Regions from separate parts of the Paenibacillus sp. FSL W8-0426 genome, predicted to be linked through region 2. Evidence: riboswitches for the same ligand, from Rfam matches in the RefSeq annotation. Region 2 holds a riboswitch; the other holds the start of a gene.

Region 1 (16,418 bases), 1.0 Mb from region 2:
GCAATAATTTTTTGTAATCTTTCCATGTTTGTCATGTCACCTCACCCTAATGATACCCATCAAGGGCAGAAATCACAAGAAATATCCGTTCGAATGGCAAACTGGATATCGCTCATGCTTTCTATTCTTCTCATAATGCTGCCAAATAAAAAACCCGCCTTCAAGCTCCTGCATAGGAACAGGCTTGAAAAACGAGTCTTTTCCGGACCAGCTCAATATGGTGCCGCCAAATCGATCAGAAATCGTTTAGTTCACTTTTCCTTGCACAACCACCGTTTTTTTGGATGAAGCGGCGGATGCGCCACCGTTAATAAAGGACTGCAGCGTTTTTGATGTGATGTAATAGGTGCGTCCCCCGTACGTAAAGGTCATCATCCCGACAACCTGGTTGTTCTGATTAAGCACCGGGCCGCCGGAATTTCCTTGAGCCATCGCTTTCACAATGCTGCCGATGCCCTTTTTGCCCGGAACGTCCGTTGCGGCTGTATCGGCTACACGGCTCTTGGCAATCGTGTTATAGGTGGAAGGAAACTCCTCTCCTAACAACAACAAATCGCCGTCCGGATTTTCCGGAAAACCGATCGTGTAAACGATCTGGTTGTCTTTGGCATTGGCGAACGTAACCGGCTGTGCATCCAGCGGTTTCTCCAACTTCAGCAGGGCCATATCCGTCACCGGGTCGGTCTTGATAATGTCCGCTTTGATGGGTTGTTCCGGATCGGCCGGACTGGCAACGGATAACGTCGCCTCATCGCCTTTCGGAAGCTCCGCATAATCCTGCACCACATGATAGTTGGTCAACACCATATCTTTAGCAACCAGGATGGACGTACCGACATCGTAATAAACCGCGTCAGGCTCGTCCTGTTTGATCCATCGAACGTTCACAACAGGAAAAGAGTCGGCCGAGATCGCCAGCTTTTCGCGCAGTTGTTGATCGAAATAACCCGTAAAATGAATGGTGCTTGTGGACTGGGCGGCAGCCATGCCCGTTTGGCCCGCAAGCAGCGCCATTGCAACCATTCCCGACATGCCGAATCGAAGCACACGTTTCCATTGGTTCTGCATCTGTTGTTCTCCTCCCCCGCGCTATCCATCTAGCATATCTGATATATCGGAAGAGAAGCAACATTTTTTAACCAAACACAATCAAACAGATAGCAAGCGCAGCGATGAATCCGACAACGTCGGAAAAGAGCCCCACTTTAAGAGCATACCGGCCATTTCGTATGCCCACCGCTCCAAAATAGACGGTCAACACATACAACGTCGTGTCCGTGCTTCCCTGGATGGTCGAAGCCATTCTGCCAATCATGGAGTCGGGCCCATAGGTTTTGATCAGATCTGTCGTAAAAGCAAGTGATCCCGTGCCGGTCAGCGGGCGCAAAATGCCCAGCGGCAGCACTTCGCCCGGGACCCCCATCCAGGAAAACAGCGGGGCGATCAGGCTGATGACGAAATCGAGCGCACCCGAAGCGCGAAACACGCTGATGGCTACCATCATGCCCACCAAATGCGGAATGATGCTGATCGCCGTTCCGAATCCCTCTTTGGCTCCATCAACAAAGGATTCATAAACCGGTACCTTTTTGGCGAACGCATATAATGGTATAAACGCGATGATAACCGGAATGGCCCAGACCGAAATCCAGTTGATGAAGGTTAACACAAGACTCATCCTTTCATGAGTGGTTTGCCGCCTGAATGCACGTTTGGCGGTCTTTTCATCGCTCTTCTCCTGTACCATCGATCCGCCCCGAGCGCAGCCACAGTCGCGATCACGGTGGCCATCAACGTTGTGCCTACAATCTCGGTCGCGTTCGCCGAATGATAATTCAGCCTGATCGCGATGAGCGTGGTCGGAATAATCGTTATGCTTGCCGTATTCAATGCCAGCAGCGTGCACATGGCCGGAGAAGCCGTCTGTTTGTCTGGATTAAGCTCCTGCAGCTCCTGCATCGCCTTGATGCCCATCGGGGTTGCCGCATTCCCCAGTCCCAGCAAGTTGGCACTCATATTGGACAGGATATATCCCATTGCCGGATGATTGCGAGGCACGTCCGGAAACAGGAACGCGACGACAGGGCCTAACAATTTCGCGATTCTGCCGAGCAATCCGGCATCCTCCGCCATTTTCATCATGCCCATCCAGAAGACGAGCACGCTGATCAGTCCCAAACATACCGTGACGCCCGTTGCCGCCCCATCGAATGCCGCCTGGGTAACCACTTCAATATTGCCTTTAGCGGCTGCAAACGCAAATCCCGTCACAATCATCAGCAGCCAAATGATATTAATCACAAGCTGGCCTCCTTTCCAAAAACGATTTTCGTTTTGCTGGCTTGCACCATATCACGGGGACAATAATCGGCTAATCACGGCTTTCCATGCCGACGACCAGGCCTTGGATCCGGTTTCTTCTGCAAAAGCGGCATCGTCCAGCTGCGGCTCCTTGGGAATATAGCTGCCTTTGCGATAGACCGGAATCGAACCGATCTGTCGCCCCTCGAGTTCGATCTGAATGCGGCCCGCCAGACCAAATGCCGGATCGGAAGATGCCCCCTCTCCTCCAGACTTCGGTTGGCTCTGCAGCACAAGACGTTTGTTCAAAGCTCCTTTTTCGCCCTCCGCAAGCGGATATTTGAAGCTGCGACCTGTAATCACATCGGTTCCTTCCACTTGCTGTTCCCTCTTGGCAATCTCAACCAGCGGGAAATGTTTAAATCCGAAGTCCAGCATGCGAGCATGGTCGTTCCAGTCGTCGCCGTCATTCAAGGTAACGGCAGCAAGCTGCTGCCCATTGCGCGTGGCCGAACTGACCAAGCACCGGAATGCCTTTTTGGTATACCCCGTTTTGACGCCGTCGGCCCCTTCGTACAATCGGAGCATCTTGTTTTTGTTATGCCACGAATAATCCCAGCTCTCATTCGGGTTCGGGGCAGATTTTTGTTCGGTGGCCACAATCCGCTTGAAAACCGGGTTCTGCAGCGCATATGCCGTCAAGCGGGCCATATCGCTCGCGGTAGAATAATGCCCATCGGCGTCCAATCCATGCGGATTCATGAAATGCGTGCCCCTTAATCCGATTTCCTCCGCTTTTTGGTTCATCATCAGCACGAACCCTTCTTCCGAACCGCCCACATGCTCCGCAATGGCCGTGGCCGCATCATTTCCCGACCGGAGCATCAAGCCGTACAACATGTTTTCGAGCGACATTTCCTCTCCCAACTTGAGGTATATGGAGGAGCCTTCTTTGCCGAATGCGGCTGCACTCACCTTGACTTTGTCATCCAGCTTCCCGTTTTCGATCGCCACGATTGCGGTCATGATTTTGGTCAAACTGGCGATCCGCATCTGTTTATCCCCCTCCTTGCTGAACAAAATCCGCCCGGAAGTCACATCGATCAGCGCTGCGCTCTCCGCGTGCGTCGACGGTTTGGACAGCTCTTCGGCCATCTCCGCTCGAATCCATGACGGCCATGCCAGCAGGGGGATAAGTATTAACACAATCACTTTTAATCCATTTCGCATGTTCATTCCTCCGGGTACTTGGAATCTTGTACTAGCCTATGTTTTGTCCACATGAAGTATGTCCCATCCCTTAAAATACAGCAAAAATCCCTGCCGCGGCCGAAGCTGCGACAGGGCACTGTTTTAAATCAAGCCATGCCTTGAATCAAGGGTATTAATTATACGCTGTGCCTTCCGACGTAACCGTTACCCGGGTATGCTCCTCGTCCGCGTTGCCACGAATCATGCTCTGAATGCGATCCAGCATGTGAGGTGCGGAATCGATGATCTTCTCGAACAGATGCGTGGAGTTGTCCAGCGGCACGATATGAACGCCTTGCTTGCCCACGACCAGAAACGCGATCGGACGGATGGAGACGCCTCCGCCGCTGCCTCCGCCAAACGGTGAAGCAACTGTCGCAGATTGTGCATGCTCCGTTTTGGCTCCGGAATTAGAGCTGTGCGATCGGTCGCCGTTCACATTAAAATCGCTCCCGCCCGCAGCAAAACCGAAGCCTACCTTGCTGATGGGCAAGATGACGGTTCCATCCGGCGTTTCGACGGCATCGCCAACAATCGTGTTGACATCCACCATCGCCTTGATGTTTTCCATTGCAGTTTCCATTAAACCTTGTATTGGATGATCGGACATTTTGATTCCCTCCACTTTCATTTTGAACTAGGTTCAGCCTAACCCTATTCTCTCCAGACCCAGATGAACTTATGTACAGCATCAATTGGGTGAATACGAATGCACTTCCTCCTGTATTTTACAGGCATGTTCGCTATACCCGGGAATCTCCCCGTTGCCGGTTTACTCTCCGTTGGCCGTGTCTCCGCTGCTTTAACAGCCTCATCCACATACGCCATCCTCCCCGAACAACAAGGACTCTGGTCGTTAGCCTTATGCCTGCAACAACGATTGACCATATTTTTATTTTCATACGGCAATCCAAATCCGTGCGGAACTCCATTTCGTCACTCCACTCGGGAATAATGTCCAGTTGAGGCGGCTGATCGAAGCGGATCTGGTAAGACAAAAAACCAACGATACCGGATTTGACCCCCCATAACCAGCCTGTGAGCATCGCCGTATGCGCTGCGTCCCCCAGACTGACCCGGGTTGTCCAAATAAATCGAATCATATGTACTCGTTCCAGCGTTTGCCTGATCCATTGTTTTAATTCAGCCGTACTTCTAAGCATGACGCTGACATCGTCGCTCCATTTTTCGATTTTGCGTTTGTTTACCCGCTCGCTTCCTTTATTTTCGTTACGGGTCGTGTTCGCTCTCTGCTCCGTTTTCACAAGAAAGCCTTCCTTCATATTCTTGAAAACGATGGAGGGGATCTCATAATTCAAGCGGATCAGACCATATAGGAGCCGTACGTTGAATCGGGCAAAATCATCGCTCTTATGTTTACTGAATGAGACGTGGATATGAACATTCGAGACGAGAACTGCAGCAAGCAGCAGCACGACCGCCGCACCGATTCCTCCGAGCCAAATTAACACAGGCCTTACCTCCAAGCCCTCGATTCTTTTCCAGTTTAGTATGCACCGCAAATAGGAAAAAATTCACTGGACACGTTAAAATCCCGCTGCACGAAAAAGGTTTTCGCATAAAAAAAAGGCTCCAGTGCTGGAGCCGATCCAATATTGCCGCCATTTTTAATTGGTTTGCTTCGTTCGTTAATCCGATTCTTTCATATCGGGCTCGTTTTCCGCATCGCTCCGATCATTCGATGTTTCCGTTCCTTCTTCCATGCTCTGCTCCAGGCTGTCGAGCTCGGATTGCTGCGCATCCAGCTTGTCAAACAGCATCTGGGTCTCTTCTTCCAGATTGTCCGTATCTTCAAACAGCCCCGGCTCCGGCAATTCGCTGAGCGAACCCAAGCCAAAGTAATCCAAAAAAGCTCTCGTCGTCCCATACAGAATAGGCCTTCCGATCGCTTCAGCGCGTCCCACTTCCACGATCAGATCCTTGTTCACCAGGGTGTGGATGGCCCTCTCCGACTTTACGCCGCGAATCTCCTCAATCTCCACCCTCGTAATCGGCTGGCGATATGCAACGATGGCGAGCGTTTCGAGTGCCGCTTGGGAAAGGGTCGTTCGTGCCGGCGAGTAGGCCAGTTTCTCGAAATAGACAGCATGTTCGGGCAGTGTCCCCAATTGAACCATGCCTGCAATTTTCAAAATTTGCACGCCTCTGCCATGCTCCGCAAATTCTGTTTTCATCTCTTCGATGGCATCCGATATCCGTTCTTCCGATACGTCCACGATTTCAGAGATTTGTTTGATGCTCAGGCCTTCCTCCCCGGACAGAAACAACAGGCCTTCAATAATCGACTTCAATTTCGGAAAATCCATGATTCCTTGCTTCTCCTCTCCACTCCATCACAATGTCCTCAAATGTCCGCTCCTGGTAACAGACAATTTGTTTCATCTTCATCAGCTCAAGCACCGCCAGAAACGTCACGACAATTTCATGGCGGTACGTCTGTCCCTCCAACAATCCGGAGAACAGCATCCTGCCTCCCGGCTCCAGCTTCTTAAAAACCTGTACCACGTCCCGAATCCGGTCTTTGACCGAAATTTCATCACGCTGAATCCGGGCTACCGTCGTTCGCTTCTCCGCCTTGCGCAGGGCACGTTGAAAAGCTGCAATCAGGTCGGCCGCATGCAATCCCTCCACCGGGTTCGATTCGGTCTCCAAAGGCATGTACGGGCGCAGATCCTCAGGCTCTTTCGAGAAAATAAGGCTGCGCTCCCATTCCCGTTCATGAAGATGCCGCGCAATGCCTTTGTATTTGCGATATTCTATCAGACGTGCAACCAATTCAGCACGTGGATCATAATCATCGTCCTGCCCATAATCATAATCTTCGAAGTCCTCGATCACCGGCGGTTTCGGCAGCAACAGCTTGCTCTTGATGGACAGCAGTGTCGCTGCCATGACAAGAAACTCGCTCGTAATATCCAACTCCAGCTCCTGCATAGAATGCAAATATGCCATGTATTGGTCCGTAATATCGCTGATGGGGATATCCTGGATATCAATTTCGGCCTTGTCGATCAAGTGCAGCAGCAGATCAAGCGGCCCTTCAAAGGTCTCCAGTTTGTAGGTAACTACCGTCACGAAACGAATCCTCCTGCAAAAAAAATACAAAACCCCGCTAAGCCGCCGAAATCCGGTCTCCCGTTTTCGTCTGCGCAAAGCAGGGCACTACATTAACTAAGCACTATTTTAGCTGATTCGTCAAGTTCGCCATCTCAATTGCCGCCGTAGCCGCATCCCATCCTTTGTTCCCGGCTTTGGTTCCGGCACGTTCGATGGCCTGTTCGATATTTTCCGTCGTTACCAAGCCAAAGATCGTAGGTACGCCTGTTTTGAGGTTGATCGCCGCAACCCCTTTGGCCATTTCGTTGCAAACATAATCATAATGGGTGGTTGAGCCCCGAATGACCGTGCCCAGCGTAATCACGGCGTCGTATTTGCCGCTTTCGGCCATTTTTTGGGCAATCAGCGGAATTTCGAATGCGCCCGGTACCCAGGCTACATCGATCTCCTCGTCTTTTACGCCATGGCGTTTGAACGCATCAAGCGCTCCGCTCAGCAGTTTGCTCGTGATGAATTCGTTAAAACGACCTACAACGACTCCGTATTTTAATCCCTCGGATACTAAATGTCCTTCAAAAATGTTAGGCATGCTGTCATCTCCCCAAAATTGTTTTTCATATTGTGCCGCCGCCGCTGGCGCAGCCCTGATTTTTCCCGTTTTCTGGCTTGCTGCAATTAAATTTCGTTCTTTTCCTCATTTTGCTCGATGTCGTCGAATTTGAGCATGTGGCCCAGCTTCGCTTGTTTCGTGTGCAAATAAGCCGTATTGTCCTCGTTCTCCTGCATCTGGATCGGCACGCGTTCAACGACTTCGAGTCCGTAGCCTTCAAGGCCTTTGATTTTGCGAGGATTGTTCGTAAGCAGCCTGATTTGGCGCACGCCCAGATCCTTCAGGATTTGCGCTCCGATGCCGTAATCACGCAAATCTGCCGCAAAACCAAGTTTCAGGTTGGCATCGACCGTATCCAAACCTTCCTCCTGCAGTTTGTAAGCCTTCAATTTATTGATCAACCCGATTCCGCGGCCCTCCTGGCGCATGTAGAGAAGAACCCCGTTGCCCTCCTCATTGATCTGATTGAGGGCCGCATCGAACTGTGGTCCGCAATCGCAGCGATGGGAGTGGAATACGTCGCCTGTCAGACACTCCGAGTGCACCCTTACCAATACAGGCTTGGAAGAGTCGATTTCACCCTTGACCAGAGCCACATGCTCTTTATTATCCACCGCATTGGTATAAGCAACTGCCTGGAATTCGCCGAAGTCGGTAGGCATGCGTACGGCTACCTCGCGCTGAACCAGCTTTTCTTTTTCGTTGCGATACTTGATCATATCCTGAATGCTGATCAGCTTCAAATCATGCTTGCGGGCAATTTCTTGCAGGTCGGGCAGTCTCGCCATCGTGCCATCTTCCTTGATGACTTCACAGATGACGCCCGCAGGATAAGCGCCGCACATGATGGCCAGATCTACCGCGGCTTCGGTATGCCCGGCACGACGCAGCACGCCCCCATCCTTGGCGATGAGCGGGAACATATGTCCCGGCTTTCGGAAATCGCCGCTTTTGGCATTCGGATCGATCAGTCCTTTAACCGTAATGGAACGTTCATGCGCCGAAATGCCTGTCGTGGTGTCTGTATGATCGACCGAAACGGTAAAGGCCGTGCCGTGGAAATCGGTGTTTTGCTGCACCATCGGCTTCAGGTCGAGCTCATCTGCCCGTTGTTGCGTAATCGGCACGCAGACAAGCCCGCGGCCTTCCGTAATCATGAAATTAATCACTTCAGGCGTTGCTTTCTCCGCCAAGGCGATGAAGTCTCCTTCATTCTCCCGGTCCTCGTCATCTACCACGATAACCGGTTTGCCTCGCATGAGATCGTAGATTGCTTCCTCAATGGTGTCCAGTATGGATTGATCGGACATCATTCCACCTCCCGGTTCTGTTGTCTATATCTTTCATGCGAATCCATGATTCGCCAAAAATTGTTCGCTGATGCTCTGTGGTTTCTCTGAAGGCGCTGCCTGAGTACCTCTGCCGTATTGGAGTAAATGGTCCACGTATTTCCCCAAAATGTCACATTCGATATTCATGGAGTCGCCCGTTTTTTTGTAATTCAACACCGTCTCCCCGATGGTATGGGGAATGATCGACACCGTAAAAGACGTTTGCATCGTCTGAACCACCGTCAGGCTGATCCCGTCCAAAGTGACGGAACCCTTCGGAATCAAATATTTGAACAATCCTGGATCATCCGGATGAATTTCGAATACAACCGCATTCTGATCGCGCGTCATTCGGACAATCGTACCCGTACCGTCCACATGGCCCTGCACGATATGGCCTCCGAAACGTCCCCCGGATTGCATAGCCCGTTCCAGGTTGACCCTGCTGCCGGACTGGAGCTTATCCAGGTTGGTGTGACGGTACGTTTCCGGCATGACGTCAGCGGTAAAACCTCCGCCTTCAAGCGTTGTCGCAGTCAGGCATACGCCGTTAACGGCAACGCTGTCGCCGATTTTCAGGTCATCCATAATGAGGGAAGCGCCAACGTTCAGCACCATCGCTTCGCCTTTTCGACCGATCCGTCGGATGTGGCCGACTTCTTCCACCAAGCCGGTAAACATGCTGCGGCCTCCTTCCTGATTACGTTATTCAGCCCAGACCGGAATTCCGCCGATGCTGATATTATCCCCCACTTGCTCGATTTCCAATTGGCACAGCTGGATCGCCTGGCTCATACGCTCGACGCCCTCGAAGCGGAAGCTTCCTGGCGTGTCGTATCCGCCAACGATTTTGGGGGCAATGAACATGAGCAGCCGATCCACCAGTTTGGCCTCTAACATCGCACCGTTCAGCGTGCCGCCGCCTTCAAGCAAAATCGAACCGATCTCCCGTTCTCCGAGCTTGCTGAGCGCGTTCAACAGATCCACACGCGGCCCAGGCCCGCAGCGAATGATCTCCACGCCATAAGCTTCAAGCCGTTCGGCCGCTTCTTGACTTGCTTCATCGGTTGTCAGTACCCAGGTCGGCGCCAATCCATCCTTTACCAATTTGGAAGTCAAAGGAAGACGCAATTTCGAGTCAACCACGATCCGTACCGGGTTGATCCCTTCCACCTGCAAGCGTGTCGTCAGTTCCGGGTCGTCTGCGATCACCGTATCGACGCCGACCATGATGCCTTGATGACGGTGGCGGAGGGCGTGAACGATCTCACGCGCGGATTCATTGGAAATCCATTTGCTGTCCCCGCTGCGGGTTGCGATTTTTCCATCCAGCGTGGAAGCGGTTTTTAACGTGACAAACGGCAATCCTGTCGTAATATATTTGATGAATTTTTCGTTCAGTCGTCTTCCACGCTCGCGCAGAACCCCGACCTCTACTTCAATGCCCTGCTGGCGAAGCATGGATATGCCTCTGCCGGATACTTGCGGATTCGGATCTTCGCAGCATACTACGACGCGTTTCACCTTTTCATGAATGAGTCGTTCGCTGCACGGCGGAGTTTTGCCATAATGGCTGCACGGCTCCAACGTGACGTAAACGGTACTTCCTTCCGCATCGCTGCCAGCCATATTCAGCGCATGAACCTCCGCATGGCCCGTGCCGCGCTTCAGATGACTTCCGAGACCGACTACGCGGCCGTCTTTCACAACGACACAACCTACAACCGGGTTGATTCCCGTCTGTCCTTGCGCCCGTTCTGCCATATCCAGTGCAAGCGCCATATAAAATTCGTCGTTAATCATTTCCAAGTCAGTTCACCCCGCTATGTCTAATATGTCAGGAATAGCCTGTTCAATGAGGCTGCGTTCAGCCAATCATGCAAAATCCAAAAAATCCCCATCGAACAGTCTGTTCAATGGGGATGATGAGAGATCCGCTGCTACTAGCGGATGGAACGTTGATACATGGGTACCCGAAAACAAAGGCTCTGCGGATTCAAGCAAGTGAAAATCGACACATGCCCAAAGATAGAATCCCCGTCAAAGCTGCAGTGATTTCTCTAAAGTCATTTCGCATATGGTTGAAGGCAGCACAAGAAAAATTCTCGTAACTGTCTGCATTTTCGCATAACGAACAGTACCATGCACAACATTTTGCCAAACGCGGCCATAGACCGCATCCGCTCCTTCTCCCATCCAGACTATACTGTCGGTTCTGGAATCGCACCAGATCAGCCGTCTGCCTTGGCAAACGGGTCACGGACTTTGCAGCACGCATCATTGTGGTGCGCTGCATCACCGCCGGTAGGGAATTGCACCCTGCCCCGAAGGAATGTTGTTTTGTTAATTTGGATGTTAGCACTTTAACGGTAAAAAATCAATCGTTTTTTATTCCTTTTTGTCATATACTAACTTTTAATAAGCAATGAATACTGGCAGGACATTTAGCCGTTACCAGATTGTGGCTCCTTTCCTTCCTCTATTGCGGTCCATTCAACCTCTGAGATGAGCGACAGTTTAAATTTCAGGAAAACACCAGCTTGCCAAATGTTTCAAATCTTTTGCGCGTTGAAAAGGAACGCGTTCAGGCTCCGGCATCCGAGATGCCGGGCACGGCATATCCCTTGCCACCCGTCTGACCCAGCTTGTCGAATCCAGCGCACTTACCAGGCTTTGCCAACGCCCATCCCTTCTCGGACGAAACGACAAGCTTAATTCTGCTTTGGCAGGCATCTCCTCGTAGATCCCGTCCAAATATTCGACCTTGACCCGCTTATCCTCGATGTGATGGCAATACACCGTGATCCACAATCCTTCCCTGACGCGAATGGCGTATACATCCCCTGCCTTGGCTTCTCCTTTTCCGGCATCTGGGGAGGCTTTGGGGACGCTAGTCCGAGCCGCCCTTTTGTGCTCGAACGCTCCAACCACCGTTTCCTTAACGCCAGGGTCCTGTTCGGGCCTTTCCTCAAAAGATATGTCAGTAAGATCAAACCCTTCAAAAAGCTTTGCCAAAACACGTTCGTTGATTCCGATGGAGGAATCCCACCACGCCAGCGGGGCCTGGACTTCAACCCGAATGTTGGGCCGCTGGTCGCGCTTGACATAGGTCGTAAATTCCGTGGCCATTCCAGGGTAGTCCTTCGTATCCAGTATACCGATCAGCGCCAGCGTCTCGAGCAGGTCACGGTAAGCGTACTCGCTGCGCGTAGGCAGAAGGCGTTCCTTTTTAAGCGCTTGCGCCGCTTTGCTGTAGCGTGTTTTGGGAGGCAGCGAGCGAAGTACGGTCAGTATGGCACGAAACGTCCAGCGATCATAATCGTTGGGTACCGGAATCCGATCTTCCTCAGCCAATTGTTCCAGTGCCAGCACGTGCCCGAATAGATTGCCGTCCAGCGGCGTTCCATTGGTCATGCGCCAATACCATTGCAGACTTGTATCCGTTGCCTCATTCACATTCAATCCGCAAATTTGGCAAATGCTTGAGGACGGATAGGGGGTATATTCATGTTCCGGAACTCCGTCCGCGAGCAGCTTCCCCGTTAGCAGCGAACGCCAAATGAACGGCGCGGACCATAAGGAGGATACAAAAGCTTGCGCTGCTTCGGCAACGTTCCAGGATTGGGCGAGTTTTTTCAGTGCGACAATCGTCTGCTCATGCTGCGGCCGCATGAATTGGTTCGGGGAATGCCCTGCTGCCTCAAGCCCTTTCATCTCCGTTTCTGCGATCGTTCCCGGCACAGGATGCCAAGATGCCTCTACTTCCTCATCCCAATATGTACGTTGACTGTATACTTGCTTTAAAAGCCATAACTGATGGACTACATCCATTGTATTTACCACCTTCCTCGGAAAATCGTCGATACTATCAAGCCTTCTTATATCCTGCTTACTTCACTCTATATTATAGAATCATTGATGGACAAGATCAGCAGGCTTCACACCCATCCATCAATGGAAATAGGGGTACTTCGACTCATTTTGATGCGTTCGTTATATACAGCTGTTTTATAAAAAAAGCCGTTTCGCAAATATCGCGAAACGGCTCTCTTAAGTTGAAATGAAAATGGGGATTAAGCTTCCACCACTTCAACGGTTTCCATTTTGTCACGGCCTTCGAAAGCATCAACGAATTCCATGCCTTTAACCACTTTGCCAAACACCGTGTGTTGGCCATCCAGATGCGGCTGCGGTTGGTAGCAGATGTAGAACTGGCTTCCGCCCGTGTTGCGGCCGGCATGTGCCATAGCCAATGTACCACGCTCGTGTTTGTTCGGGTTGATTTCGCAGTTGATGGTGTAACCAGGACCGCCGGTACCTGTTCCGTTAGGGCATCCGCCTTGAGCTACGAAGCCCGGGATGACGCGGTGGAATACCAGACCGTTATAAAAGCCGGAGTTCGCCAATTTCTCAAAGTTTGCTACCGTGTTTGGAGCGTCTTGTTCGAACAGGTCGATAACGACTTCTCCGCCGTTTGCCATTTTGATTTTCGCTTGTTTCGCCATATGTAAATGACTCCTTTCATATTTACAGCATTCATGATGCCAAGGACCGCTTTCGCCAAACCCTAAGCACTTTTCTTAGTGTACACCGAAAATCGTTCCATCGCAAAAAAATGGACAAACTTTTTTTCTTTCCCCGCCAGAAAAGAAAGAGAGAACAAACGGGAACCGTCCCGCAAGTTCTCTCTTTTTGCCTTCGATTTCAGTTCAACTGTAATTAACGCACTACAGGCTGTTTGCCGAGGCGCGCAGGAACCAGGTCATTTTGAATGATGTCCTGATAGCTCTCGCGACGAACGACGACATCGCCTTGACCATCCTTAACGAATACGACCGCCGGGCGGCGAATCCGGTTGTAGTTGCTTGCCATGGCATAGTTGTATGCACCCGTGCAGGATACCGCCAGCAGATCGCCGCTTTGCACTTTCGGCAAATCGAGATCCCAGATCAGCATGTCACCGCTCTCGCAGCATTTGCCGGCGATCGATACGGTCTCTTCGGACGCTTCGTTCGCGCGGTTGGCCAAAATCGCTTCATATTTGGACTCATACAGCGCCGGACGAGGGTTGTCGGTCATGCCGCCATCGACTGCAACATATTTGCGCACGCCGGGAATATCCTTGCTCGTACCCACCGTATAGAGGGTCGTTCCCGCTTCGCCGACAATGCTGCGGCCTGGCTCTACCCAGATTTCAGGCACGTCATAACCGATTTGGGCAAAATGGTTTTTAACCGCATCCGTGATCGCTTTAACATATTGGGAGACTTGAAGCGGAGTATCTCCGTCGATATAGCGGATCCCGAAACCGCCGCCAAGGTTTACGACTTTGAACGCAACATTCAGGCGCTCGTACACGCTTGCGGCGAATTCAGCCACGCGTTGAACCGCCATTTGAAAACCTTCCACCTCGAAAATTTGCGAACCGATATGGGAATGCACGCCAAGCAAAACGAGATTGGATTGCTTCGAGGCCAGCTCGATCGCTTCAAACGCGGTTCCGTTGCCGATATCGAATCCGAATTTGGAGTCGGTTTGGCCTGTGGAAATGTACTCGTGTGTATGTGCTTCCACGCCCGGAGTGACGCGCAGCAAAATGTTCACCTTGCGCCCTTTGTCCGCCGCTACCGCTTGCAAGAGATGCAGTTCGTTGAAATTGTCGACGACGAAACAGCCGATTTCGGCGTCCAGAGCCATCTCGATCTCTTCCAGCGTTTTGTTGTTGCCGTGGAAGTGAATGCGCTCAGCCGGAAAACCTGCTTGCAGTGCAGTGAACAGCTCACCGTCGGACACAACGTCGAGGGAAAGGCCTTCTTCCGCAGCAAGGGCACACATGGCCATCACGCAGAACGCTTTGCTTGCATAAGCAACCTGGAAGCCCAATCCGGAAGCGCGGAACGCATCCATGTACTCTCTGCAGCGCTGGCGAACAAGCTGCTCATCCACGATGTACAGCGGGGTACCGAACTGTTCTTTCATGACGGTGGTGTCCATGCCCCCGATTTCCAGATGTCCTTGATCATTTATTTTACTTGTACCGTGCAAATGCATATTTTTCATTCCTCACTTTTATATACTGGAACAGTGACTATTCCAAGGATTTTAAACCAGTATACCAAATTCGGAGCAAAGAAAAATGGATTTTTCGGCAAATCATTTGTGTTTTTTACTTTTCCGCAATTCACCATCCGGGTCCTGGGACATTTTGGTGTTGTCCCGCGCCTTATTGAAAGATGGTCGTTTCTTGCTTTCCAGAAGTGGCAAGCGGAATAAAAAGTTGCCGAAGGCCTTTGCATTAAACGGTATAAACGGCCACAGATAAGAGGAATTGTAGGAACGACGAAGCGTCAGCGCAAGAATAAGCAGCGTTGTTCCAACTACTAGGCCCGGCACCTTGAAGATGGCGACGGCCGCCAGCAAAACCAGCCTGACCAACCTGTTGGCTAGCCCGAGCTCATAACTCGGCGTCGCAAACATGCCGATTGCCGCGATGGCCATGTACAGGACGACCTCATTGACGAAATAACCGGTTTTTACGGCAATGTCTCCAATGAGAATGGCTGCGATTAAGCCCATCGCTGACGCTAGCGGCGTCGGCGTATGCACTGCGGCCATCCTCAGTAAGTCGACCCCCAGCTCGATGAGCAGGAACTGAAGAATGAGCGGCAGCTTGGCGTTCTGCTGCGGGCCGATGAATTCCAGGCCAGGTGGCTTGAGGGACGGTTCGATGACCATCAGCAACCACAGCGGCAGCAGGAACAAGGAAATCAGAATACCCGCAAAGCGAACCCATCTCAAGTACGTGCCCATAAAGGCCGTTTGCCTGTTCTCCTCCGCATGTTCGCAAAGGTCGAAAAAGGTCGTCGGCAAAATCATCACGCTGGGCGACGTATCAACAAAGACGACCACCCTGCCTTCGAGCAGATGCGAGGCCGTCACATCTGGACGCTCGGAGTAACGAACCAGCGGAAAAGGGTTCCAGCCTTTGTTGATGATCGCCTCCTCCAACTGCTTATCGGCTGCGGGAATGCCTTCGATGTCAAGCCGCTTGATCTTTTCACGGACGGAATCGACCTGTACTTTGTCCACAATATCGTCGATATACACGACGCAGACGTCGGTCTGCGTCCTGCGGCCCACCTGCATGAGCTCGAATTTCAATCCGGGGTCGCGAATTCTGCGCCTCACCAAGGTTACGTTGGTTAACAGCGTTTCGGTGAAACCGTCGCGCGAGCCGCGCACCACCCTTTCCAGTGAAGGCTCTTCCGGAGACCTTACGGGATAATTCCGCGTATCCATTACAAGGGCGGAGCGGTCTCCTTCGACAAACATGGCGCTCATGCCCATGAGGACCTTGCTAATGACCTGGCTCATTTTCTCGACCCGCTCGACTTGAATGTGCGGAACGTAACAATCGAAATACGATTTGAGTGCATGCCCGGACACTTGGTCGGGCGACAGATACGTCAATCTTTTCAACACCTCAAGCAGAATTTCATCCTTGGCGAACCCGGTCAGCATCAGCAGCCCGATCTGTTTGCCGCCCATCACCATCTCCCGAAGGTTCACGTCGAACGACTCGCCGAGACCCATGATTTGTTTGAGCGTATATTTGTTGTCGTTCATACGCGGGGAAATATCGTCGTTGTTTTGCCAATAATGCACCGATTCCTCGACGCTGTCGGACATTTCATCCTGTTTTTTTTCGAGGTATGCCTTTTCTTCTTTTTCCTTCCGGATTTCGTAAGGCGATTTGCCCGCCATGTCCCCCGGCAGGCCTTCGACCGTTTCCTGTCCGGTATGATCGGATCTTGTTTCCATTCTGTCCTTCCTCCTCCGCATCGTGA
Region 2 (16,418 bases):
CAGTTCGTTCCCGCGGTACGCAGCAGCGATTCCCATACATGGCGGTGGGTATCCACCAACCCGGGCAGAATAATCATGTCGGAAGCATCGATCACGATCGCTTCCTCACATTCCAGATCAGGCCTTATTGCCGTAATGATTGAACCTTCAATCAGTACATCCGCCCGGGCATACTGACCTACCGAAGGATCCATGGACAATACGCAGCCATTTTTGAGCAAATAACCTTTTTCCACAAGACACATCTCCAATCCTCATGTTATGGGTACGTTCAGGTACTTACACAAGTTGTTGATGAAAGGTTGTCTGTTCATGGATGCAAGATTATGAGTGTATTATTTCAAGGATATAACGATTATATAGCACATGTTAATGACGCACAATCATGGAATGAATACCCATCCAATAATAAGATCAGTTCAATCCATGGGATAACCATTATTTCAATGGATAGATAAGCTGTATATGATTCAACGGCATGAGTCCCTCATACAAAGCATGATTATGATCGGCACCCACAATACACAACATACGTGCATCCGCATTGTCTTTGATTGCGTTTATGATTCGTTGAAGCATGATATCATGCCGACATTCCCATCGTATGGCATGCGCTTTTGGATCCAACTTTTTCAGCCACTGATATTTCAGTCGGGTCACATGGTCGAATGCTTCCGTATTAAATGGAATAGCACCCTTACCGGAAGCCGCAAGCTGTTTGTGCCACCAATGATCCAATTCATTCTCCAACCGTTCTTTTTCGGGCCCGGTATAGCTTCGCAAAGGATCGAAATCGTTCCAAACATCAAGTTCCACCCAATCCACGGGAACAAACTTGATCTTTTTTTCTTCGCATAACGGAAAGATCAGGTCGTAATATTCGCTTGGGGGTTCGCCCCAGTACCCTCTATTTGCAGGCTCCTTTTTGTATTTCTCGAAACTGGATGGCAAAACCTCGCCGCAGATTACATCCGGATCAAAATCAACAATTAACCTTTCTATGGTTTCAAGTGTTAAATGGTGCTGCACTCGCAGCTCTTCATCATGTACGACTCCCAAAATACCTACGACTTCCATTTCAGCAACCCCTTAAGCTCCGAATTATTTCTTAAACGAACGTTTATGCTCGTCTAAAGCACCTTTCAACGATTTGACGATATTCCAGCGTATTATTCCGATTATTCTTATGGAAATTAAATATTTATTTCGCAAAAACTCTTGCACTGCTAGCGCTTTCACATTTAAGATGAATCTATTGATGTTACAGCTTGTGTAACGAACCTATAAACCAATCGAATAGGATCTTCGGGGTAGGGTGCAATTCCCAACCGGCGGTGATGTTCTTCGGAACCAGCCCGCGACTCGCTGTTTGACCAGTTTTGGACAGCGACTGACCTGGTGCGACTCCAGGGCCGACGGTATAGTCCGGATGAGAGAAGATCAACACATGAATACGGCCGTTCTCGGGAACGCCTTTTTCCCGACGCCATATTCATGCGTGTGAGCCCCCGTTATTTGGCGTACGCCGAAACGGGGGCTTTTGTCGAATCTGCCAACTGAAGATTCCGTGTTCTGACGAAGGAGTCCTGAATATGGAAAACCATCAAACTGCATCAAACGTTCCGACCAAGCAACGAGGCAACACCGGATTCTGGCTGGTTGTGCTAGGCGCTGCCCTCTGGGGCGTCGACCCTCTCTTCCGCATTCTTTTGCTCGAAACGATGACCTCCACCCAGATCGTCCTGGTGGAACATATCATTGTAAGCCTGATCGCCCTTCCCGTACTTTGGAAATTCAGGGCCGACCTGAAAAATCTGCGTGCACGCCATTGGATTGCCGTCATTTTCATTTCCTGGGGCGGTTCTGCGCTTGCCACGGTGTTATTCACGCTGGCCCTCACTCATAATGATCCAAACACGGTACTGCTGCTGCAAAAAATGCAGCCCTTGTTCGCGATCGTGATGGCAAAGCTGCTGTTAAAAGAATCGCTGCCGCGCCGCTTTGGCGGGTTGTTCATCATTGCGCTGGCAGGAACCTACTTGCTGACCTTTGGATTGACGCTCCCCTCGGCCGGATGGGACAGCTGGGTCCATGCAGGCAGCTTGTTGTCCCTGGGCGCTGCCGCGCTATGGGGAGGCTCCACGGTTATGGGCCGGCTGATGCTGGGACAAACGCGGTATGAAACGGTAACCTCCCTTCGTTTCGTCGTTGCCCTGCCGCTGCTCATCTTCATGACCTGGAATGAAGGCGCACCATGGTCCTTCCCTTCAGGTACGGGTGCCCAGGCTGCGGTCATCCTGAACATTTTGGGCCAAGCGCTGCTGCCTGGATTGTTGAGTCTTTTGCTGTATTACAAAGGTCTCTCTTCGACCAAGGCATCGGTGGCTACTTTGGCTGAATTGAGCTTTCCGATGGCAGGTGTGCTGGTGAACTGGATCGCTTTCCGTACGCTGATTACTTGGGAGCAGCTCATCGGTTTCGTCCTGATCTGGATCGCCCTGTTCGCCATCTCCAGACAGCAAGATCGTTCGCCATCCAACACCAACCTTGAAGCTGCGCGAAGATTGCGCACAGAGTGAATCAAGATAGCATATCATTAATGGCTTGATTTGTATATCCACACTGTTTGTTCCTTCTGGGCAAACAGTGTTTTTTTATGGTTGAACGTGCAGCATCGCATTACATTGCGCTTTTGTCTTTTCGTCCACCTGATGGTACGATGACTATGGAACATGCTCAGCCCAATACATATTGAGAGGAACGATACACATGTCTTCATTTCCATATACATCCTATGACGCCGTCGGTTTGGCAGAGCTTGTGCGTGCGCGGCAAGTATCGCCAAACGAGCTATTGGATGCGGCATTTGCCCGACTGAACGAGTTCAATCCCCGGTTAAACGCCGTGATCCGCACGTATGAGACACGCGCAAGGCAGGAAGCCAACCAGACAAGGCCGGGGGAACAACCTTTTGCCGGCGTACCGCTCTTGTTGAAGGACATTTCGCAATCCTTGGAAAACGAGCTTCTCACTTCCGGTTCACGTTTGTTCAGCGAGCACCGCGCTGTGCGCAGCTCCAATTTCGTCCAACGCCTGCGTGAGGCCGGTTTTATTATTATCGGGCATACCAATACGCCGGAGTTCGGCTTGAAAAACATCACAGAACCCAGCCTGCATGGCCCGACGCGCAATCCATGGAACACGGAGCACTCGCCAGGCGGTTCCAGCGGCGGAGCGGCGGCAGCCGTTGCCTCGGGAATGGTTCCACTGGCAGGTGCAAGCGACGGCGGCGGCTCGATCCGCATACCTGCAGCGTTTAGCGGACTGTTCGGTCTGAAGCCTACGCGCGGCCGGACGCCGGTTGGTCCAGGCGCAGGCCGTCAATGGCAGGGCGCCTCCATCGATTTTGCCTTGTCCCGCACCGTTCGCGACAGTGCGGCACTGTTGGATGTGCTGCAAGTCGTCCAGCCGGAAGCGGCGTTCCACGCCCCTCTTTTTCCGGGAAGTTACCTGGCAGACATGAACTATCCACACCAACGAAAACTGAAAATCGCATATACTACGGCTTCGCCTGTAGGAACACCTGTCAGCGAAGAAGCCAAACAAGCGGTGTACAAGCTCGTTCGCTGGCTCGAAGAGCAAGGCCACGACGTTGAAGAAAAACTCAGTCCCGTCAACGGCGTTCGTCTCATCGAAAATTACTACATGATGAACAGTGGAGAAATGGCCGCCATGGTTTCCTCCATTGAACGCTCCATCGGACGTGAGCTGACCGCAAGAGATATGGAAATCGAAGCCTGGGTCATTGCCGAGGCAGGCAAAAAAGTATCTGCCGCCGAGTTCGTTCACAGTTTGGCTGAGTGGGATGTTGCCGCTGCGCAGATGTCCAAGCTGTTCGAACGATATGATTTTTACGTAACGCCCACGAACGCTTTTCCAGCACCACGAATCGGGGAATTAACGGCCGATGCCAAACGGATCGACGAATTGATGATGGTCAGCGAATTGGACAAGGATCGGCAGCAGCAGCTTATTTATGAAATGTTTGAGCCGAGCTTGACCTATACTCCATTTACCCAGCTTGCCAATTTGACGGGTCAGCCTGCCATGAGCGTACCTATACACATGACCCCGGACGGCCTGCCTATGGGAGCTCAGATCATGGCGACTAAAGGCCGTGAGGACTGGCTGTTTCATTTGGCCGGACAGCTTGAAGCATCCGAGCTCTGGATTGGCTTGAAAGGCAACCCGATGTTCCCCGCCTAAAGCGGAAGAGGGATTATGGGGATGGGATCTTTGATGTCGGGTTATATATAAGCGATACGAAGTCGATGGATACCCCCGCATAACCATCATGTCATGCGGGGTGTATACCTCATCTGAATTTCACCTTATTCAATGCCTTGTAATGCAAAGTAGTTTCTTTTCTATTTAGGTTTACATAATATTTATGTTGTATACTATTAAAGTTAGGCACATGACTTAACCTCACACTTTCCGTTGAATGCCTTAAAGCCTGCTCTTCCCTTTCTCTTTAGCAACTAACGTCAATCGTCAAAAAAGTCGCAGCACATCGGTCATCGAACCGATATACTGCGACTGTTCTGTTCAAATTTTCTTTTAATTCACGCTGTCGTCGGCCGAGGGGCCATACAATCCAGGAACGGGAATGTCCAGGAGTCTGAAGTAAACTCCAAGCTGTGCACGGTGATGGATCATATGGCTAAGACCGAAGGTGCGCAATGCGATTGCCCGCGGGCGCTGCAAAATGACATAATCCCCGCTTCGCAAGGTCCACTCCTCGCCCAGCATTTCCTCGCTGCATTCGGATAACAGCTTTTCCAGTTTTGCGGCGTTCTCGTCGAATTCGTTCAACACATCCGCTCGACTTGTCAAAGCTTCCCGTCTGGGCGGCACAGTCGCCAGATCCAGTTCAGGTCCAACAAAAATCGCGACTTGCCAGTTTACCAGATTGATTAAGTGCGTGGTCAGCCCGCCGAGCGTCATCGATTTAGTGTGTGGACGCCATTCCATATGCTCATCGGGCAAGCGTTCCAGGATGCGGCGGGTAGAAGCCAGCTCGTGTTTGGCATCGCCAATAATCAGATCTATTGCCACAGTTTACCATCCTCCCTTATATGTACAGAATACTATAAACTTGGACTCGTGGAAAGATCATTTTTGTGCTGCATCAACTCTGTCAGCAAGCATTTCACCGCAAAAAGCAGCCCCTGAGGGCTGCCGGCACTTCATAAGGAATTTACTCCAAATGAACCGATCATGATTAAACTTAGGACGACATGTCCAAATAGAGCATTGGTTTTCAATCGGTCAGCGACCGGTCTTTACTCCGCTGATTTTCGAGCCATATTGGACAATCATTACGTCTTGGCCAACGAGGGTTGGCAATGGGGTCCCTTTGTACAATACGGAGGCCAACGTTTTTCCGCTGTTCGTATCTATGGCCACCAGATTGCCGTTCCCTAAACGGGCATAGGCAATGCCATCACGGCCCGGAATTGACCAATCCACGACCGACACCGGGAAAACGTAAGTTTTATCGGGCTTGGTGATGGAAGGATCGTTCACGGGAAAGCGTGAAACGACCGCTTGTTTTTGACGTTCATCGTATTTGCCGATGACATAGAAGTAACTTCCATCGGATACGACATCGACCGCGCTAAGTTCTTCCACAAAGTCTACAGGGACATAAGAACGGGTAGCCTTAATCTTTCCGCTGCTTAATTCAATTTCATCAATATTTGCCGCATAACCGGCATCGATGCCTTCGGTTACGTCACGGGAGTAAAACGTTTTTCCGTTTGAATACAGGATGTCCTGATGGTCCCCATCGTTTAGCGTCCATTTCACTTTACCGGTCGCGGCATCGATCCCTTTCAAACTGCTCGTTGTTAAACCTCCCGAGATGGTCGTAGATGCGACAAGCATTTTCCCGGTAAGAAGAACGTTATACCCATGTTCGCCGCCTTTTAATTTCCATTTCACTTTACCGTTTGAGGCGTTGTATGCGGTTAGACCATATTCGTCCCCGACATAAATCACCCCATCCGCCAGATGCAAACTGAAATTGGAGTAACTCTCCCCTTTTCCTGGGCGTAATTGCGTTTTAACTTTCCATTGCAATTTACCTGTTTTTGCATTCAGTTTCAGCAGCTGCCCCGTTGTATCCGTAACCCACACCGATTGGCCATCCGTAACTGTTTGTGAAGACGCAGCAGCCCGATAAGTCCAGCGAGTTTTGCCGGACAAAGCATCAAAGGCAATGTATTTACCACCAACCGTGTAGTATAAATCATTCTTGATTAGTGTGGCCTTTATGTCCATTTGATTCAGGTCACCAACTGCTTTGGTCCAAACGGGTTTCAGGTTCGTGGACGCAACGTTGTCTGCAGACTGGGCCGATACCTGGTTGGTATCCACCCAAAACGATGAGACTGGCGATAAGAGAAAAGTTATGGCTAATCCTGTTTTGACGAATCTGGACAATGTTTGTTTTCCAATCGAATTCATTGTTTCTGTTCCTCCTGTTATTCCGGATTTAGTGTCAATTGTAATCCTACTCACTAGTTTTTTCAAGAACCTATCGTTTCTAAAAGTACTACGTATGCTGCCGTTATGCCTCATTCGAGTACGAGTTCCTTGAAGGTTTCAAGATGCTTTTCGGGAATATCGCATTCGTTTATCAAATAGTTTTCTATGGTGCCATGGCGAGCCAGAATGGGTTGAAGCACATCCTCCAGATAGTCGCGCCTTACCTCCAATATAGGTTTGATCCGTTCTGCCGGCACGCGGTAAAAACTCATGAAACGAATCATGTTCTCCGCTTTTTTCATGCGAGGTCCAATGCGTACATTGGAATACAGGTAATCCTTCAGGACGTGATCATACGGAACGTTGAGAAAAAGCTGGATGATCGCCACGATAAATCCGGTTCGGTCTTTGCCTCCGGTGCAATGAATCAGAACGGGCAATTTTTCTTTCCTGGATAACAAACTGAAAATGTTTTTGATCGTGGATTGGGATCCGTTCCCCATATGAAAATACATGTCCTTCATCTGTTGTTCAAAGTTAATCTCGCTCCCATGCCGGATCAAATATTTCATGAATTCAAGCCTGGTAAACGCTTGGCTTTTGTCCTGCATAGGCAGATTAGCGACCTCGATCCCCCGATTCAGCATGCGGCTCTTTTTGGACTGTTGTTCAGTCTCCGTCCTCAAATCACAAATCAATTGCATGCCGGTCTGTTCCAGCCGCGCAATGTCCCTTCTCGAAAGCTTGGATAAATCGTCCGAGCGGAACAAATGCCCTCTCTTCACTCTCTTGCCGTCGGTTGTGTCATAACCCCCAAAGTCCCTGAAGTTGCCCAACCCGTCAAAAGAAGATATGATGCCGTGCTCTTTGTTGTTCTTGTCCATGTTCGCTTCCTACTTTCTGATCTCACATTCATGTAAAGTATTTACACCGATACTCGTTCTTGAAAACTAATAACCATCATAATTTGACTAACTGGTTTTGTAAAGAACCATATGTTCAAAAATGTGTTTTATCGCTTCGTCTGATGATTGACACAACGTCATGTGAAGGATATGATGTATCGTGACTTATTGGTTTTATATAAAACTAATAGGTTAAGAAAGGCAAAAATATGCCTTGCGGAACGGGCTGAAGCCGGCCAGCCTCGTCCCGTCAAATCCTCATGAAAGCAGGTATTCATGCATGTCTCAACATTCATTACTTCAGGAACAGCCCAAAGAAAGTTCATTTTCCATTCGACCGTATCTACCGCCGCTGATCGCGATCGTCATCGGAACGTTTATGGTTATTCTGGATAGTACGGCGGTGAACGTCGCCCTTCCGACTTGGGTGCGGGATTTCGGCGTTACGCTCCAAACGATGCAGTGGGCGGTCACCGCTTATACGTTAGCTCTCTCTGCAGTCATTCCACTGGCAGGGTGGCTTTCGGACAAATTTGGCGCTAAGCGAGTGTTCCTGAGTTCCATCGGATTTTTCACGCTTGGTTCTCTGCTATGCGCATTTGCTCAAACGTCCGGACAGCTCATTCTTTTTCGGGTCATTCAAGGTTTAGGAGGAGGAATGGTTTCTCCGGTCGGAATGGCGATGGTGTATCGCCTGGCGCCTCCTGACAAACGTGGGTCAATTATCGGCATGCTGGGCATACCGATGCTTCTCGCTCCTGCTCTCGGGCCGGTTATATCCGGATGGTTGGTTGAATACGTGAGCTGGCATTGGATTTTCTGGATTAACCTTCCGATCGGGTTGGCAGGAATATGGATCGGCATGAAGCACCTGCCCTCCTTCCAATCCCAAGCAAACCCTCGTTTGGATGTGTTGGGCTTATTTCTCGGCCCTGCTGCTTTTGCTTGTCTGACGTTCGGCTTCAGCGAAGCAGGGAGCGGCTTGGCCTCTTCATACGCTCTTTGGGGCTTGTCGGCGGGTACCGTTTTGCTGGCACTCTTCGTCATCTCCTGTTTAGTGCAGCGAGAACCGCTTCTTGAATTGCGCGTTATGAAGTCCGGGCCGTTTACGATCGGAATAATAACCTCCTGGATCATGCAAACGGCTCTGTTCGGTACCGTGCTGTTATTTCCGCTGCTCCTTCAGCAGGTCAAGCAATTGGGACCACTGGCAACAGGCCTTCACCTTTTGCCTCAGGCGATCGGTTCGATGATCTTCATGCCATTGGCCGGAAAATGGTTTGACAAAATGGGGGCGCGTCCTCCATTGACTGTGGGCATGCTGCTGATCTCAGGCGGGCTTTTTGCCATGTCGATTGTGGGAACGGATTACGGTCCTTCCTTCATCATGCTCATTTTGTTTGCGCTCGGTTCAGGGATGGGTCTGTCAATGATGTCGCTTAACACTTACGTATTGAACGCCACGCCGCCCCAGATGGTTAGCCGGGTTACTCCGCTAACGAGCGCTTCCCAACAAGTGGTGTCATCCTTTGCGATTGCCGGTTTTACGGGTTATCTCTCGTCACGCATCACGAATAACGCAGGCAAAGAGCTGTCTGCCATGGATGCTCACACCGCTGCTTTTAGTGACACATTTTGGCTGGCCGCTTGCATCGCGACGGTGGGATTGGTATGCAGCTTTTTGTTGAAGAAAAAAACGCCGTCCGCAAAGAAAGGCTCCTCTTCCTCTGTGAATGACTCAAACGAAAGGATACATGAACATGATCAATTTCCTCTTTAATCCCAAAACGCCTATTCTCGTCACAGTGCTGGCATTGCTAGCGGCCATCATTGCGGTATGGTTTGCTCCATCGGAGCTCCCCATTCACTTTACGAATGGTCAAGCCGACAGGTTTGTCAGTCGATGGGTCGGCTTGTTTGCTCTTCCTGTCTTGATGATTGTTCTGCTCTATCGCCGATGGAGGGAAGGTGCCGGCTGGCTTATTTATGTACTGGCTCTATTGCAAATTTGCATGTTATGGCTCGCTTTGATCTAGGCGTCCCCGAAGCAATCCTTCTTTTTTGCTCTTCGAATATTGGTTATACTTGACTAAGGAGCTGGAGAGGCATTAAACCTGATCCGTAACGAGTGATAAGGAGAACTGAACATGAGTTTATTGAAGGACAAAATCATCCAATCCGCCGTCCGCCTTTTTATGGAAAAAGGCTATCGGGCAACGTCGATTCAAGACATCGCAGACGATTGCAGCATCGCGAAAGGATCTCTGTACAAATTTTTCGAATCCAAAGAAGACTTGTTCGTCAGCATTTTGAAACAACGTCAGCAATCGATGATGGATGGGGTGGAGCGAATTCGTAAATTGGCACTGCCACGCCGGGAAACGTACTTATCCGAAATTACGTGTTTGTTTCAATTCTTTGGCCGCCATGGCTACTATATTTCCCGGGATTATAATGAATTTCCTCCGGGAGGCAGCGACAATATTTCCTCTCTCATTCATCAGATTCAGGTTCAAATGTTCAACTACTACGAGAATCTGTTGTCGAGGCAATACGGTTCGGCCATCTCGAATTGGAAGTGGGACGTGACAGCCCTGTTCAGCGGTCTTGTTCGGGAGTATACTTTTCATTTGTTGTTTGCATACAAACCGATCCCGGCCGAAAAACTGGCGGTATTTATTGCGGAACGGATGGATGATTTGGTGGATGGCCTGGGCAAAGCTTCTCCCCTGCCCTTATTAACACCCGAGCTTATGAAAGAATACGAGGAAGTGGATTTGGGTTCAGCGGTACCCACAAATTCAGGCAGAATCTCTACCTTGTTTCGAACCATACAATCGACCATTCCTGATCTGTATGTTCCGAATGCCCGAAAGAAGGAGCTTCAAGAAGTGGCAATGCTGCTTGAGGAGGAGTTGGCCGGGGACAAGCCGCGGACTTTTCTGATTCAAGCATTGCTTCGGGATTTGGCTGCGGAGCCCGAATTGTCTTTCTACGCCAACCAGCTGCAGCAGCGCTTGGGAGTAATCCGACAAGAGAGGCAGTAGCCGGCTCAAAAAAATATCCTGCAGCAAAGAGGGCTCCGAACCCGCTTTTCGCTGCAGGATATTCTGCTTTAGGGGAAACGTTATTCACGGGCATAAGCCCCAAAAGACATGCATTTCCTATTCTCATTGGTAAAAGGCAGCCATATCATCGAACAATTTTTTGATAAATTCAAGCTCGGCATTGCTGTATTGACCCAAAAAATCGTACATGCGCTGCTTTTCTTTCGCATGAAGCTCGTCGTGGGCAGCGAACAGCTTTTTCCCGACAGGCGTCAATCGAAAGTATACTTCTTTTTTGTTATCGTTAAGCTGAGCTTTTCGTACCCAACCAGCCTTAAGCAATTTATTGGCGATCTTGGAGGTATTGCCTTTGCTTACATGAATCCGTTCCGCGATGGACGTGATATTGATCGGTTCTTGCTCTCCGATGCATGCAATGGTATGCAGTTCCGTCATGTTCAAGCTGAAGCTGGCACCGATGTGCTTTCGGAGATCCTCAAGGTATGACGCGGATATCCGAGATTCGTATTGTTCTTTGTGTTGAAGGAATTGAATGAAGCTTTCATGAATTGCGTTTTTGTTTTTATTTAAAGTCTCCATGATCTGCTTGGCTCCTTGACTTATTTCTTTTATTATATCACTGCATGTTTTCCTAAGAAACAAAGAGGACCTGTACCTGCTTGCCTTCTCAACGCAATGCTCCAAGCTTGCCTCACGTCGCAATCCCGGGTTGACACTACAGGTAGCATACTGTACAATAATATTGTTTCATATGAAACAATATTATTGTCGTAATTAAAAGTATGTACTTATTCATCTAAATTATTATGTTTTCTTCAGAAACAATAAGAAAGAGAGTGATTCCAAATGAAGGTTGAATCCATCATTAGGGAACGCCGGAGCATACGGAAGTTCTCCGATCAGCCTGTGCCCGATCACCTTATTCAGGATGTATTGAATCAAGCGTCTAATTTGTGCGACTCACAAATGCTGAATGCCATGACGCTTATGTTGGCCCTGTCGCACGAATCCAAAACTCGTCTTTCCCGGTATATGATGGATTCTTTTGCGGTTACCCGGTTTGGCAAGCTCACCCCCAAGCCCCTAAAGGAAACGATGGTGAAGTACTTTTCCGAGGTCCCCGGCCTCGTGGCCGTTGTTGTGGAAGATCATGGTTCGCCGGAGCAACGAGACCGGCAGTATGCAAATGTTTGTTTTTACCTGCAAAACCTGCAGCTGTTAGCTTGGGAAAACGGGATCGGCATGTTTTGGCGCACAGATGAAATGTTGTATACCAGGTCCTTTTTTGAACAACTGGGCATGTCAGAACGTGAACGATTGGTCGGTATTTTGATCTTTGGTTTCATTGACAAAACACCCCGTCCCCGCAAGCGGACGCCTGCCGCAAAAAAATGGAGTCGCTGGCCGCAAACCTGAACGATTTGATGCACTCGTTCCCATCTCTAATTTATTTGTATAACAACGAATATAAACCAATTATATACCAATCTTGATTTAACTTCCCCGGCTTATATCACTTAAAGAAACGGAGCAGAAGATCATGTTAATTTCGGATGTATTGCACAAAAACGATCGATTTCCTTCCTTCGAACCAAAACCGGTCGACCCTGAAGCGATTCTGCGTCTATTGGATGCAGCGGTATGGGCACCGAATGATGGTCTGCGGGAACCCTGGCGTTTCCTGTTCGTGGAAGGCAAACACCGTGAAGAAGCACTGCCTCTCCACCGTCGCGAAGCCCCGGCGCATCTGGTCGCCATTGCGAATGCCGAAGGCGCCATGCACAAACAAGCGGAAGATTTGGCCGCCGTTTACTGCTTGATTCAAAACTTAAAGCTGCTCGGGATGGACAACGGCATAGGCATTGAGGTTTGCATCGAGGGCTGGATCTATGACGAGACGGTTCGCCAAAGATTGGGGATACGGGATCATGAGCGAATAGCGGCAATTCTGAATATAGGGTACGCGGATATCGGAAGCCTATCCCAAAAAGATCAACCCACCCGTCTCCGTATTCGTGAATGTTAATGACGGAACCACGATCTTGACCTGAGCTCGGGACTAGATCGTGGTTCCATTCTTTAAAGAGACAATCGCTATTTTTAGCGACTTTGCATCGTCTGTTTCTTTGTCCACGATAATATGCATCAGCTGCTTCCTCAGCATACCGGAACTATTCACCTTGTTTTTTTCGACAAACACTGATGATGGAAGAAGACGAAGGCGTGAAGGGTGTTTTATCCCAGTCCGAATACTGGCTTTCGATATGAAAGCCGTGACGGGTCAACAGATGCTTAAGCGTATCATTATCCGTAGAACGACATGCAATTCGCGAAGTTGTTTTCCTGAATCCCCAATCACGGAAAGTGACCCAGTGCATGATTTGGTTCCTTGCATCATAGGATTGCGTTCCGGATACCTTGACTTTAATTCCATCCTGATCCGTAAATTCTCCCCAGGTCGTCTCCTCTTCGTCAGATAAATCGGTCCCCAAGGGGTTCCGTGTTTCAAAAACAAACATTCCATTGGGCTTTAAGTGTTTGTACACTGTTCCGAGTAAGGCCACTTGATCTTCTTCGCTCAAAAATGCTTGAAATGCATTTCCGGTTAAATAAATCAAAGAAAAGCGCTTATCGGAATCGAAGGTAAGAGCATCCGCTTCAATAAACTCCACAGGCAAGCCTTGAGCCTTAAACCGCGCATACTCAAGCATCGCTGCAGAAATATCAACGCCGGTTATATGAATCCCCGATTTTGCTAAATGAATGGTTGCCAATCCTGTACCGCACGCAAGCTCTAACACTTCGCCCGGGCTCGATCTGGCAGCTTCAAGATAGAAATTGTATTTTGTTGTATCCCTGTCATTACAGAGATCCAACTTATGCATAACGTCAGTTTTTTGCTGAATAATACAGATTCGCGCCGATCGAGGACAGACAATGAACGACGAATATACCCGTAATGATAAAGAACGATAGAGAGACTCCTTCCATAACCATGGCGACAATCCAAGCAACGGCAAGCGTGACTGTTGTAGCATTCCATGAAAAAGCCTTTGATTTGGTAATACAATACGTGTACCTTTCATCGAGTTCGTACCGCTTTTTGAGCCTGCTCCGGGATACGATGACCGTGATTATGGCTGCAAGCATCCCTGCTATGATCCCTCCGACGCCTACAATCTGGTTCATGACTTCAGGATTCAATGTTTTCGTCCCCCTCGAAAATGAATAATTCCTCAATGCTGCACCTGAAGGTTTGGGCTAACTTGTGTGCCAACACAAGCGAAGGTTTATACTTCCCTGCTTCCAGGGAAACGACCGTTTGCCTGGACACTTTGAGCAGACGAGACAATTCTTCCTGCGTCAATGACGCATCCATGCGCTTAGCGCGGATATGGTTTTGCACGTTAGTCCTCCAAAAACCAAAATGTAAAGTCAGCTTTACATAGCCCACTATACTTTACGTGTAATAATATGTCAATTAAGGGTTTGCAACTCTAACTTCCTGGACTTCGCTTCAGACCCTGAATCATTTGTTTTTTCTGCTTTCCTTCCTTGATCCATTATGAAACGGTTCGATGAAGCCAATAATAAGAAATTGATTCGAATGAAACTTCGGGGAGTGATTGCATGCTGAGTAATGTCATTATCGCTTTTGTGATTCCCGTGATCATTGGCGGATGGATTCTGCGCAGGAACCTCAACATCCTACTTGCTTTTTATCCATTGGGAGTGGCTACCTCCAGCTGCGTCAACAATGTGGGTTTTAATTTCTTCTGGAATATCCTCCCGAACACCAACAATCAATCGTATGCAGCCCTCCCTATGGATTTAGGTTTATATCCCATGTTCGGATGTCTTATGATATATGCCATTCTTGAAAAAGGGATGAAGCCTTGGCCGACAATACTGGCATCATCCTTCATTTTAACGATTCTGGAGTGGATCGCTAAACAAATGGGCAAGGTCATCTATTTCAATGATTGGAACATTTACTGGACGTTTTTGTCCTACTTTCTGCCTTTCGTTTTAGCTTACGGGTATAGCCTTGTTTTCAGAAAAATGTTTAAAGTTTGGAGGTAAAACCGCAAAGAACCTAACGGAACTTCTCCGTAATCTCGGTGTCCGAAAAGTTTGAAAGTCTACAAATTCCCAAAAGAGGTAGCTTGACTTAGAGTAAACTTAAAGGTGTAAGATGGGACCAAGTCGACAACAAAAGGAGTTCCTTGAATGAATATTAAAGAAGTTGCGGAAAGAACCGGGCTTTCTGCACATACCATTCGATTTTATGAAAGAAGTGGGTTGATTCCAAAAATTAAGAGAAACGATAGCGGAATACGAGAATTTACGGATTCTGAAGTAAACTTTCTTATATTTATGGTAACTCTCAAAAAAACAGGGATGTCCCTTGAAGATATTTCGGAGTTTACAAAAGAAGGCTGCATACTGGAACGTTTGGAATCTGGAGAAATGCCCAAAGAGTCAGTTAGCAATCGACTATCGATTCTTTTGAATCATCAGAATAAGTTACTTGAACAACAACAAAATATTGAATTACTTATTAATGCCGTGGCTCAAAAAATTTCATTCTACGAAAAGTACATTGAGGCATCGGGTAAAATAGAGACGGAGGATTTAAAAGATGACGAAAAAAAGATATGAAGTCGGTATACAATTAATGAATGAGGTAGTCGGAGAATCTGGAGGTCATACTCGTGATTTTTTGAAAGGCATTGCCCCTGATTTCGAACGTTTCTTAGTTGAATTCCCATTTGGTGATATCTATAGTCGACCTGGATTGGATCTGAAATCTCGTGAAATTGCAACCATCGCTGCTTTAACCGCTCTTGGTTACGCAATTCCTCAACTGAAAGTTCATATTAATGGTGCCTTAAATGTTGGATGCACAAAAGAAGAGATTGTAGAGATAATGATGCAAATGGCAGTTTATGCTGGTTTCCCCGCTGCTTTAAATGGACTGAATGCGGCTAAGGAAGTTTTTTACAACTAGAAATTTATAAGAGGGGAATATCAACATGTTAAACCGGAATATTTCTTTTACTTGGCTTGGTTTTGGCGGATTTTATATAAAAACACCCGGAAATAAAGAAATACTTATTGATCCATGGATTAAAAATAATCCCTCCTGCCCCGAGACAATAAAAAACATTGAAAAAGTAGATTACATTTTATTCACACATGCACATCGAGATCATGCTGAAGATGCCGTTTGGCTTGCGCAAACGACAGGTGCCATAGTATTGGCGGGTTGGGAATTGGCATTTATTCTCCAGAAAAAGGGTGTCCAAAATGTTGTTTCGATAAATAAAGGTGGAACTCGAAAATTAGGAGACATTGCGGTTACTGCTGTACATGCAGACCATTCCTCGGCTTTCGTTGATGATGATCAGATTATTTATGGTGGGGAGCCCATGGGCTACGTAATCAAATTCGAAAATGGATACACGGTCTATCATGCTGGGGATACAAACGTATTTGGCGATATGGCTCTAATTGCGGAATTATACGAGCCAGAGCTGGCACTATTGCCAATTGGCGATGCTTATACGATGTCCCCTCGAGAGGCAGCTAAGGCAGTCCGCCTTCTAAATATAAAAAATGTAATCCCGACACATTTTGGCGTATTTGATTTTTTAACCGGTCGACCAAGCGAACTTTCTGCTCTGCTTTCTGATATTGAAGATTTAACGGTTTATGATATATGTCCTGGTGATACGATCCAGTAAAACCAGGTTGGTTTGTGATGAAAATTCCCCTGGCGCTGGAAGATAGGAACTATAATTGAATAACATCCCATCTACTTTGCGGGTGGTGCAGTTTCACTTGTACTATCCGCAAGAGGAAAACTTAAAATAGTGAGTCATTCCGAAAA

The links. Region 2 has a riboswitch for FMN ahead of MKY59_RS15325 (DMT family transporter). Riboswitches for the same ligand answer to the same signal wherever they lie in the genome.
Region 1: it holds a riboswitch for FMN, as region 2 does, so the genes downstream of both, ribD (bifunctional diaminohydroxyphosphoribosylaminopyrimidine deaminase/5-amino-6-(5-phosphoribosylamino)uracil reductase RibD) here and MKY59_RS15325 (DMT family transporter) in region 2, are expected to answer to the same signal.

Annotation. Positions count from the first base shown of each region.
Region 1 covers NZ_CP150203.1:4,408,775-4,425,192, forward strand. Annotated here, with positions in the region: gene MKY59_RS19600 (pseudouridine synthase) at 1-26, opposite strand, end outside; gene MKY59_RS19605 (serine protease) at 247-1,068, opposite strand; gene MKY59_RS19610 (spore maturation protein) at 1,136-1,669, opposite strand; gene MKY59_RS19615 (nucleoside recognition domain-containing protein) at 1,675-2,301, opposite strand; gene MKY59_RS19620 (D-alanyl-D-alanine carboxypeptidase family protein) at 2,353-3,531, opposite strand; gene ytfJ (GerW family sporulation protein) at 3,686-4,162, opposite strand; gene MKY59_RS19630 (DUF2953 domain-containing protein) at 4,296-5,024, opposite strand; gene scpB (SMC-Scp complex subunit ScpB) at 5,202-5,879, opposite strand; gene MKY59_RS19640 (segregation/condensation protein A) at 5,848-6,648, opposite strand; gene ribE (6,7-dimethyl-8-ribityllumazine synthase) at 6,752-7,219, opposite strand; gene MKY59_RS19650 (bifunctional 3,4-dihydroxy-2-butanone-4-phosphate synthase/GTP cyclohydrolase II) at 7,306-8,550, opposite strand; gene ribE (riboflavin synthase) at 8,584-9,252, opposite strand; gene ribD (bifunctional diaminohydroxyphosphoribosylaminopyrimidine deaminase/5-amino-6-(5-phosphoribosylamino)uracil reductase RibD) at 9,277-10,380, opposite strand; FMN riboswitch at 10,752-10,907, opposite strand; gene MKY59_RS19665 (hypothetical protein) at 11,089-12,402, opposite strand; gene MKY59_RS19670 (peptidylprolyl isomerase) at 12,645-13,076, opposite strand; gene lysA (diaminopimelate decarboxylase) at 13,291-14,622, opposite strand; gene MKY59_RS19680 (spore germination protein) at 14,725-16,392, opposite strand.
Region 2 covers NZ_CP150203.1:3,382,368-3,398,785, reverse strand. Annotated here, with positions in the region: gene MKY59_RS15335 (amidohydrolase family protein) at 1-245, opposite strand, end outside; gene MKY59_RS15330 (hypothetical protein) at 439-1,077, opposite strand; FMN riboswitch at 1,298-1,445, shown strand; gene MKY59_RS15325 (DMT family transporter) at 1,593-2,579, shown strand; gene MKY59_RS15320 (amidase) at 2,770-4,266, shown strand; gene MKY59_RS15315 (DinB family protein) at 4,621-5,118, opposite strand; gene MKY59_RS15310 (PQQ-binding-like beta-propeller repeat protein) at 5,332-6,531, opposite strand; gene MKY59_RS15305 (tyrosine-protein phosphatase) at 6,642-7,436, opposite strand; gene MKY59_RS15300 (MDR family MFS transporter) at 7,738-9,237, shown strand; gene MKY59_RS15295 (DUF1648 domain-containing protein) at 9,218-9,493, shown strand; gene MKY59_RS15290 (TetR/AcrR family transcriptional regulator) at 9,605-10,504, shown strand; gene MKY59_RS15285 (MarR family transcriptional regulator) at 10,628-11,104, opposite strand; gene MKY59_RS15280 (nitroreductase family protein) at 11,372-11,941, shown strand; gene MKY59_RS15275 (nitroreductase family protein) at 12,066-12,551, shown strand; gene MKY59_RS15270 (class I SAM-dependent methyltransferase) at 12,697-13,410, opposite strand; gene MKY59_RS15265 (hypothetical protein) at 13,415-13,729, opposite strand; gene MKY59_RS15260 (helix-turn-helix transcriptional regulator) at 13,719-13,931, opposite strand; gene MKY59_RS15255 (CBO0543 family protein) at 14,156-14,608, shown strand; gene MKY59_RS15250 (MerR family transcriptional regulator) at 14,756-15,187, shown strand; gene MKY59_RS15245 (carboxymuconolactone decarboxylase family protein) at 15,168-15,536, shown strand; gene MKY59_RS15240 (metal-dependent hydrolase) at 15,562-16,272, shown strand.